Sphaerotilus montanus: one gene and its partners. The protein of the gene in region 1 interacts with the protein of each later gene in a pairwise test. Links are inferred from orthologs where the notes say so. Each region holds a gene or a part of one and is shown in the gene's direction. Other genes may lie near its edges. The genes, in order: BDD16_RS20265, BDD16_RS01135 and grxD.

Region 1 (2,959 bases):
CACCTGGCCGAAACCGCGATCCGGCTGGCCGAAGCGGGCGACTACAGCGAGGTGCAGCGCCTGCACCGGGCCCTGAGCCGGCCGTTCGACGAGCAGCCGGAACACGCCGCCTACGCCGAGCTGCCGCCCGCCTGGGCCAGCTCGCTCGAAATCTCCTGCTCATCCTGATTGATCCACGGAGTCCCGCCATGACCTACCCGATCACCAAGACCGACGCCGAATGGCGTGCCCTGCTCGACAGCACCCAGTTCGCCGTCACCCGCCAGTCCGCCACCGAGCGCGCCTTCAGCGGCAAGTACTGGAACCACTGGGCCGACGGCACCTACCGCTGCGTCTGCTGCGCTGCGCTGCTGTTCGATGCGGACACCAAGTTCGACGCCGGCTGCGGCTGGCCGAGCTTCAGCGCCGAGATCGGACAGGGCCGCATCGAGCGGATCACGGACCGCAGCCACGGCATGGTGCGCGTCGAGGTCCGGTGCCAACAATGTGGCGCCCACCTCGGTCATGTCTTCGATGACGGGCCGGCTCCCTCAGGCGAGCGGTACTGCATCAACTCGGCTTCTATAGACTTCAGCCCCGACGCAGCCTGACCTTCCAGGCGCCACACCGAACGAAGCCCGTCTCGTCTGATCCCCGATGAAAATATTCCTCGACTTCCTGCCCATCGTCCTGTTCTTCCTGACCTTCAACCAGGCAGAGAAACGGGCCGACGAGGCCGCCGCCCTCGCCACCGACTGGTTCGGTTTCATGATCTCCGGGGGCACGGTCGGGGCCAAGGAGGCGCCGGTGCTGCTGGCCACCGTGGTCGTCATCCTGGCCACCTTCGCCCAGGTGCTCTACCTGAAGCTGCGCGGCCAGAAAGTCGACACGATGCTGTGGATCAGCCTGGGGCTGGTGACGGTCATGGGCGGCGCGACCATCTACTTCCACAACGACACCTTCATCAAGTGGAAGCCGAGCGTGCTGTACTGGGTGATGGCGGCCGCGTTCTGGCTCAGCCCGATCCTGGCCAACAAGAACCTGCTCAAGCTCATGATGGGCGAGCAGGTCGATCTGCCCGCCTTCGCCTGGCGCAACCTGAACCTGGCCTGGATCGCCTTCTTCAGCTTCATGGGCGTGCTCAACCTCTGGGTGGCCTACCACTACGACACCAGCACCTGGGTCTCGTTCAAGTCCTTCGGGGGCATGGGCCTGATGTTCGTGTTCATGGTCGCTCAAGGTTTCTACCTGACGCGCCACCTAAAGTCGCCGGACGGAGAGTGAGCATGAGCGCCAACCACACACCGGGCGTCTCGGCCCTCGCCATCGAGCAGGCGCTGCAGCAGCGTCTGAACCCCATCGGGCTGGAGGTCATCGACGAAAGTCACCTCCACGCCGGGCATGCCGGAGCGGCTTCCGGACGGCATTTCCGGGTCCGCGTCCGCTCGGAACGGTTCGCCGGTCTGACCCGGATTGCCCGACATCGGCTTGTGTATGATGCCGTCGCCGAGTTGATCCCCCAGGGCATCCACGCGTTGGCCATCGAAGCCGAAACAGCCTGAACCAGCGCCGATGTCCGTCCTCTGTTTTCAAAAGGTTCCGCACTCCATGAAGAAGCTCTCGTTCGCCGTGTCCGCCGTTGCCCTCGCGGCTGCCCTGCTGCCGGCGCTGGCCTCGGCCCAGAACATCGCCATCGTCAATGGCAAGGCGGTGCCCAAGGCGCGCTTCGAATCGTTCATGACCCAGGTCACCAAGCAGGGCAACCAGCCCCGCACCCCGGAACTGGAAAATCAGGTCAAGGACGAACTCGTGCTGCGCGAAATCTTCGTGCAGGAAGCCGAAGCCCGCGGCCTGCAGCGCAGCGAGGAATACCGCAGCCAGATGGACGTCGCGCGCCAGAGCCTGCTGATCCGCGAGCTGTTCAACGACTACCAGAAGAAGAACGCCGTCAGCGACGCCGAGCTCAAGGCCGAGTACGACAAGCTCAAGGGGGCTGGCGGCGGTGGCAACGAGTACCGCGCGCGCCACATCCTGGTCGAGAAGGAAGACGAGGCCAAGGCCCTGATCGCCCAGCTCAAGGCCGGCGCCAAGTTCGAAGACCTGGCCAAGGCCAACTCCAAGGATCCGGGCTCGGCACCGAACGGTGGCGATCTGGACTGGGCGGCACCGGGCAACTTCGTCCCCGAGTTCTCGCAGGCGATGGTGAAGCTCGAAAAGGGCAAGTTCACCGAGACCGCGGTGAAGAGCCAGTTCGGCTACCACATCATCCAGCTCGACGACTCGCGCGCTGCGACCTTCCCGAGCCTGGAAGAAGTCAAGCCGCAGCTCTCGCAGCGTCTGCAGCAGGCCAAGATGACCAAGTTCCGCGAGGACCTGAAGGCCAAGGCCAAGACCGACTACAAGTTCAGCGCGCAGTAAGTCCAGCGCAGGACGTCCAGGCCAGCACCAGCCCGATCAGCACCGGCTGGTGCACCATGTAGTAACTCAGCGACCACCGCCCGAGCCGCGCCAGCGGCTGCAGCACCGCCGGCAACCGGCCCTGCAACACCATCGGGTGGTGTGTCAGCAGCCACTGTCCGGCACCCAGCCCGACCGCCACCACCCCCAGCCACGGCAGCAGCGGCACGTAGTCCTCCGTGATCGGCTTGCGGGTGACGAGCCCGACCCAGTTGGTCCAGCGGGTATCGAACACCGGATGCGCGACACCAGACGCCAGCCCGATCGCCGCCAGCCCCAGCAGCAGCCAGCCCCAGTCCGGCAGCCGCACGAAGCGCACGACCAGCAGCGACACCGCCACCGCGTGCAGCACGCCGAAGCTGATCCAGCTGTGCGGAAACATCAGCGCTGATCCGGCGCTCACGAGCACCGCACACCCCGCCACCCGCCACCAGCGCCGCCAGAAGCGATCGGCCGGCGTGCCCTGCGCCTGGGCCACCGCCTGCGAGAGCCCGACACAGGTCAGGAACAGCGTGACGATGCA
Region 2 (3,038 bases), 4.2 Mb from region 1 along the record:
GTCTCTTCACCGGCACGCTGCTGGCTTCTCTGCTGGCCAGCGGCGCTGCCCAGGCCCAGACCACCGTGCGGGTGGGCTCCAAGATCGACACGGAAGGCTCGCTGCTCGGCAACCTGATCATCCAGGTGCTCGAAGCCGGCGGCATCCGCACCGAGAACAAGGTCCAGCTCGGCAACACCAAGATCGTGCGCGGCGCCCTCATGGCCGGCGAGATCGACATCTACCCCGAATACACCGGCAACGGCGCCTTCATGTTCTCGGTCGAGAAGGATCCCGTCTGGAAGGACGCCAAGGCCGGCTACGAAAAGGTCAAGGCGCTCGACTTCCAGGCCAACAAGATCGTCTGGCTGGAGCCCGCCCCGGCCAACAACACCTGGGCCATCGCGATCCGCAAGGACGTGGCCACCGCCAACAAGCTGAAGACGCTGGACGACATGGGCCGCTGGATCGCCGGAGGCGGCAAGTTCAAGCTGGCGGCGTCGGCCGAGTTCGTCGAGCGCCCGGACGCCCTGCCCGCCTTCCAGACCGCCTACGGTTTCAAGCTCAAGCAGGACCAGCTGCTCACGCTGGCCGGCGGTGACACCACGGTGACCATCAAGGCCGCCGCCGAGCAGACCTCGGGCGTCAACGCCGCGATGGCCTATGGCACCGATGGCCCGGTGGCAGCGCTGGGACTGGTGGTGCTGGACGACACCAAGGGCGTGCAGCCGATCTACGCCCCGGCGCCGATCGTGCGCGCCGAGGTGCTGGAGAAACACCCGAAGATCCGCGACCTGCTCGCCCCGGTGTTCAGGACGCTGGATGGCCCGACGCTGCAGTCGCTGAACGCCCGCATCGCGCTGGGTGGTGAAGACGCGAAGAAAGTCGCCGCCAGCTACCTGAAGTCCAAGGGCTTCATCAAGTAAGCAGGCACAGCAGCACGCGCCGATGCGAGGCCGACCTCGCCCCACGCACCCGGTGCTGTGGGTGCTGCTGCTGGCGGGGATGGCCGCTGCGTTCGGCCTGCCCTTCCTGACGCAGGCGCCGAACCGGCTCCTGTCTGGCGTGGGTGTGCCCTTGTCCGAGGTGCTCGTCGGCACGCGGCACTGGGCACTGGCGCCCGTCCTGTTGCTGCTCGCTGCGGCACTTCACGCACCGTCGGCCTCCACGACGCGCTGGCTGGCCCTGGTCGGCGCCACCGGTCTGCTGGCCGGGCTGACCTGGCTGGCCGGCACCCACGCCAGCGCGCTGCAGTCCGAGGACCTGCCGCTGGGCCGCACCTCGCTGGGCGGCGGCTACTGGGTGCTGGCCGTGCTGTGCGGACTGGCGATGGCCGAGGCGGTGCGGGGCTGGTCGACACGCGCCTGGCTGTCGCTGCTGGGCAGCGTGGTGTTCGTCGCACCAGTGGTCGCACTGGTGTGGAATGGCCAGCTGGACGCCCTCTCGCTCATGAAGGAATACGACAACCGCCGGGACGTGTTCGACGCAGCCCTGCAGCGGCACCTGCTGCTGGTCGGCGCCACGCTGTTGCCGACGCTGCTGATCGGCGTGCCGCTGGGCGTGCTGGCGAGCCGACGCCCGAAGATGCAGCCGGCGCTGCTGTCGGCGCTCAACCTGCTCCAGACGGTGCCGTCGATCGCCCTGTTCGCGCTGCTGATGGTGCCGCTGGCAGCGCTGGCCAGCCGGTGGCCGGTGCTCGCGCACTGGGGCATCAGCGGCATCGGCGTGGCGCCAGCGGTCACGGCGCTGACCCTGTATTCGCTGCTGCCGACGGTGCGCAGCACGATGGCCGGGCTGGACCAGATCGCGCCGGGTGTGCTGGAAGCGGCACGCGGCATGGGCATGACGCGCCGGCAACTGTTCTGGCAGGTCGAGGTGCCGCTGGCCTGGCCGGTCTGGCTGGCGGGCCTGCGGGTGACCACCGTGCAGGCACTCGGACTGGCGATGGTGTCGGCGCTGATCGGCGCGGGCGGGTTCGGGGCGGTGATGTTCCAGGGACTGCTGAGCAGCGCCGTGGACCTCGTGCTGCTGGGGGTGGTGCCGGTGGTGGCGCTGGCGGTGGTGGCGGATGCGCTGTTCAAGGTGCTCGCGCAATGGACGACGCGGGGAGCGCGATGATCGAATTCCAGCAGGTGGGCAAGTCCTTCGGCGGCCAGGCGGTGGTCGAGGATGTCTCGCTGACCATCGCACCGGGCGAATTCGTGGTGCTGATCGGGCGCTCCGGCTCGGGCAAATCGACCACGCTGAAGATGGTCAACCGGCTGGTCGAACACGACCGGGGGCGCATCCTCTTTGCCGGCCAGGAGATCCGGTCCTTCCAGCCCGAAGACCTGCGCCGGCGCATGGGCTACGCGATCCAGTCGACGGGGCTGTTTCCGCACTGGACGGTGGAGCGCAACATCGCCTGCGTGCCAACCCTGCTGCAATGGCCCGCAGCGCGCATCCGCGACCGGGTCACCGAGCTGCTCGAACTGCTGCAACTGCCGCCGGATCTTTACCGCGGACGCTACCCGAACGCGTTGTCGGGAGGCCAGCAGCAGCGGGTCGGCGTGGCGCGGGCGCTGGCCGCGGACCCGGACGTGCTGCTGATGGACGAGCCCTTCGGTGCGCTCGACCCGATCACCCGTGCCGCGCTGCAGACCGAACTGGCGCGCATCCACCGGCTCTCCGGCAAGACCATCGTGCTGGTGACGCACGACATCGACGAGGCACTGCGCCTGGGCAGCCGCATCGTGCTGCTGGACCACGGACGCATCGTCCAGGTCGGCACGCCCCGGCAACTGCTGGCGGAGCCAGCCAACGATTTCGTGCGCGACTTCATCGGCCGCAGCGACACGGGGCTGCGCCTGCTGGCGCTCGACACCGTCGCCAGCCGCTTGCGCCGGGAACCGGCCAGGTCCGGTGCCTCAGCGAGCCTGCGCGACACCGATTCGCTGCGCGATGCGCTGTCGATGCTGCTCGCGCAGGGGGTCTCGTGTCTGCCGGTGGTCGATGGCGCGGGGCAGCCGTGCGGGCAATTGCATCTGGCCGATCTGGTGCCGAGCGGGTCATGAAGCGCA
Region 3 (3,015 bases), 3.5 Mb from region 1 along the record:
GGTCAGCGCGGTCGATCTCAGTCCTGCCGCACTGGCGGTCGCGCAGGCGAATGGCGAGCGGCTCGGGCTGCCGGTGCGCTGGCGGCTGGGCGCGTGGTTCGCGCCGGTCGCCGGTGAACGCTTCGACCTCGTCGTCAGCAACCCGCCCTACATCGCCGAGGGCGACACGCACCTGCCCGCGCTGCGCCACGAACCGACGCTGGCGCTGACCTCGGGCGCCGACGGGCTGGACGCGATCCGGCAGCTCATCGCCGAGGCGCCCGCCCACCTGCAGCCCGACGGCTGGCTGCTGCTGGAGCATGGCCACGACCAGGGTCCGGCCGTGGCCGCGCTGCTCACCCAGGCCGGCTGGCGCGCCACGGACCGGCGCGACGACCTCGCCGGCCACTGGCGTTGTACCGGCGCCATGCGGCCCACCCCGTGAGCCACTGAAAAGCACAAATCCTCCCGCCATCCCGCGCTCGCGGGCACTCGGCCGGAGGACCTGTCCCAAGGTCGCAAGCACGCACAGGGTGGCGGGCGTAGCATGGATTTCGGCGGCGATTGCCCACGCCACGCGCCGACTGGAGGACTCCATGGACCGAACCGCACGCATCCTGTCTCTTGCCCTGCTGACGCTCTGCAGCCTGGCCGCTGCAGGCACCGCCTCGGCCGCGGCACCGGCCAGCGTCGAGGACCTCCTGGTGCAACAACCCGGCCTGCGCCTGCCCGCCGGCGCGGTCCGGAGTTTCGCCAGCCCCCTGCGCTGGCAACTGGTCGGCGACTACTACTTCGCACCCAGCCTGGGCCTGCGGGCCACCGGGGGCCTGCAGGCCGGCGTGACCGGCAGCAGCGATGTCCGGCTCGGAACCACCCGACAGCGGGCCACGCCCTACGTCGGCCTCGGTTACAGCACCGGCGGCGTCAGCGCCAACCGCTGGGGAGGCTGGGGGCTGTCGGCCGACATCGGCGTGCAGGCCCGTGGCAGCGATCTGACGCTGGGGCGTGCGCTGGAAAGCCCGGCCGGCGTCGGCGAGCTGATCCGCGAGCTGCGCCTGACGCCGGTGCTGCAGCTGGGCGTGTCGTACGCGTTCTGAGGCCACCTGCGGGCGATTTCAGGGGCGTCGGGCAGCGGCAAGTGCCCTGACCGCGGCCCGGGCACGCGCTTTGCCGTATAAATCGGGGTTGTTCCTGCATTCCACCAACCGATCCCCCTTCTCCCCCTTCTGCACCATGTCCACACAGCAACGCATCGACCAACTCGTCAAGGGCAACCCCGTCGTCCTGTTCATGAAGGGCACGGCCCAGTTCCCGCAGTGCGGCTTCTCCGGCCGGGCGATCCAGATCCTCAAGGCCTGCGGCGTCGGCCCCCTCACCACGGTCAACGTGCTGGAAGACCCGGAAATCCGCCAGGGCATCAAGGAATACGCCAACTGGCCCACCATCCCGCAGCTCTACATCGGCGGCCAGTTCGTCGGTGGCTCGGACATCATGATGGAGATGTACGAAGCGGGCGAGCTGCAGGAACTGGTGCAGTCGGTCAAGCCAGCGGCCTGAGCGCTTGCCCTTGACCGCCCCTGTGCCTGAGGCGCCTCAACGCCTCGTCGTCGGCATCACCGGCGCCTCGGGCGCGGCGTATGGCGTGCGGCTGCTGGAGCGTGCGCGCGATCTCGGCGTCGAGACCCATCTGGTGGTGACGCCGTCCGGCGTGCTCAATGTCCACCATGAATGCGGCCTCGACCGCCGCCAGCTCGAAGCGCTGGCCACCCGCGCCCACGCCCCCGGCGAGATCGGCGCCTGCATCGCCAGCGGCAGCTTCGACACCGCCGCGATGGTGGTGGCGCCCTGCACGATGAAGACGCTGGCCGCCATCGCGCATGGCTTCGGCGACAACCTCCTCACCCGCGCCGCCGACGTGACGCTCAAGGAGCGGCGCCGCCTGATCCTGCTGGTGCGGGAGACGCCATTCAACCTCGCCCACCTGCGCAACATGACGGCCGTGACCGAAATGGGCGGCATCGTCTTCCCCCCGCTGCCGGCCTTCTACCACCGGCCCCAGACCATCGCCGAGCTGGTCGACGAGACGGTCGAGCGGGTGCTGCAGCTCAGCGGAATGGAAAAAGCCCGTCCCAAGACCTGGAACGGGCTTTGACGCAGACGCCGCTCCAGGCCTGAACCCGGAGCGGCCGGTGGCAGGGCTCAGTCGTCGCGGCCGCCGAAGATGCCCAGCAGCGACAGCAGCGACTGGAACACGTTGTAGATGCTCAGGTAGACGCTCAGCGTGGCGGTGATGTAGTTGGTCTCTTCGCCGTCCTGCACGCGCTTCAGGTCGTACAGGATGAAGGCCGAGAAGATGCCGATCGCCAGCACCGACAGCGTGATCATCAGCGCGCTGGACTGCAGGAAGACGTTGGCGATGCCGGCCACCAGCAGCATGATCATCCCGATGAACAGGAACTTGCCCATCGAGCCGAGGTCGCGCTTGATGACCGAGGACAGCGTGGCCATGCCGAGGAAGATCGTGCCCGTGCCGGCGAAGGCCATCATGATCAGGCTGGCACCGTTGGCCAGACCCAGCACGCTGCCGACCAGGCGCGACAGCATCAGCCCCATGAAGAAAGTGAAGGCCAGCAGCACCGGCACGCCGGCGGCCGAGTTCTTGGTCTTCTCGATCGCGAACATGAAGCCGAACGCGCCGGCCATGAACACGACGAGGCCGACCATCGGCGACATCAGGCGGGTCAGGCCGGTGCTGACGCCGATCCAGGCGCCCAGCACGGTGGGGATCATCGACAGCGCGAGCAGCCAGTAGGTGTTGCGCAGGACACGGTTGCGCTCGGCAACACTGGGCATGGCCACAGCACCGAAGCCGTGGGTATGGAACAGATCAGACATGGCAGAGATTCCTTGAAAAACGACAGGGTCGCGCCCGGGAACGGGGCATGCGACAAAGAGAACCGGCAGAAGGCGAGGACACCGGCCCGGCAGCGGGCACGCAGGAGGTGTCAGACGCGCCGGGATGGCGGACGCAGCAAC

The links.
Region 2: the proteins of BDD16_RS20265 (region 1) and BDD16_RS01135 interact in binary tests that used the Escherichia coli proteins (3 or more experiments, as listed by UniProt). The link is inferred for Sphaerotilus montanus from one-to-one orthologs.
Region 3: the proteins of BDD16_RS20265 (region 1) and grxD interact in binary tests that used the Escherichia coli proteins (3 or more experiments, as listed by UniProt). The link is inferred for Sphaerotilus montanus from one-to-one orthologs.

What each region holds. Positions count from the first base shown.
Region 1 is NZ_JACCFH010000001.1:4,436,643-4,439,601, forward strand. Bases 97-2,903 are described here. They hold BDD16_RS20265 (BolA family protein), read left to right. Parts: upstream 97-1,265; coding sequence 1,266-1,541; downstream 1,542-2,903. Other genes in these bases: BDD16_RS20250 (protein adenylyltransferase SelO), read left to right, coding at 97-168; msrB (peptide-methionine (R)-S-oxide reductase MsrB), read left to right, coding at 189-590; BDD16_RS20260 (septation protein A), read left to right, coding at 637-1,263; BDD16_RS20270 (peptidylprolyl isomerase), read left to right, coding at 1,588-2,397; BDD16_RS20275 (acetyltransferase domain-containing protein), read right to left, coding at 2,384-2,903. Also shown: more of BDD16_RS20250, read left to right, coding at 1-96; more of BDD16_RS20275, read right to left, coding at 2,904-2,959. UniProt on the Escherichia coli protein: Transcriptional regulator that plays an important role in general stress response. Has many effects on cell morphology, cell growth and cell division. Acts by regulating the transcription of many genes, including dacA (PBP-5), dacC (PBP-6), ampC and mreB.
Region 2 is NZ_JACCFH010000001.1:250,690-253,727, forward strand. What follows is about bases 127-3,012. They hold BDD16_RS01135 (ABC transporter permease), read left to right. Parts: upstream 127-927; coding sequence 928-2,097; downstream 2,098-3,012. Other genes in these bases: osmF (glycine betaine ABC transporter substrate-binding protein OsmF), read left to right, coding at 127-905; BDD16_RS01140 (ABC transporter ATP-binding protein), read left to right, coding at 2,094-3,012. In the rest of the region: more of osmF, read left to right, coding at 1-126; more of BDD16_RS01140, read left to right, coding at 3,013-3,032; BDD16_RS01145 (ABC transporter permease), read left to right, coding at 3,029-3,038.
Region 3 is NZ_JACCFH010000001.1:906,973-909,987, forward strand. Bases 12-2,874 are described here. They hold grxD (Grx4 family monothiol glutaredoxin), read left to right. Parts: upstream 12-1,212; coding sequence 1,213-1,536; downstream 1,537-2,874. Other genes in these bases: prmC (peptide chain release factor N(5)-glutamine methyltransferase), read left to right, coding at 12-424; BDD16_RS04000 (hypothetical protein), read left to right, coding at 576-1,076; BDD16_RS04010 (UbiX family flavin prenyltransferase), read left to right, coding at 1,547-2,131; BDD16_RS04015 (Bax inhibitor-1/YccA family protein), read right to left, coding at 2,179-2,874. In the rest of the region: more of prmC, read left to right, coding at 1-11; BDD16_RS04020 (hypothetical protein), read right to left, coding at 2,985-3,015. UniProt on the Escherichia coli protein: Monothiol glutaredoxin involved in the biogenesis of iron-sulfur clusters.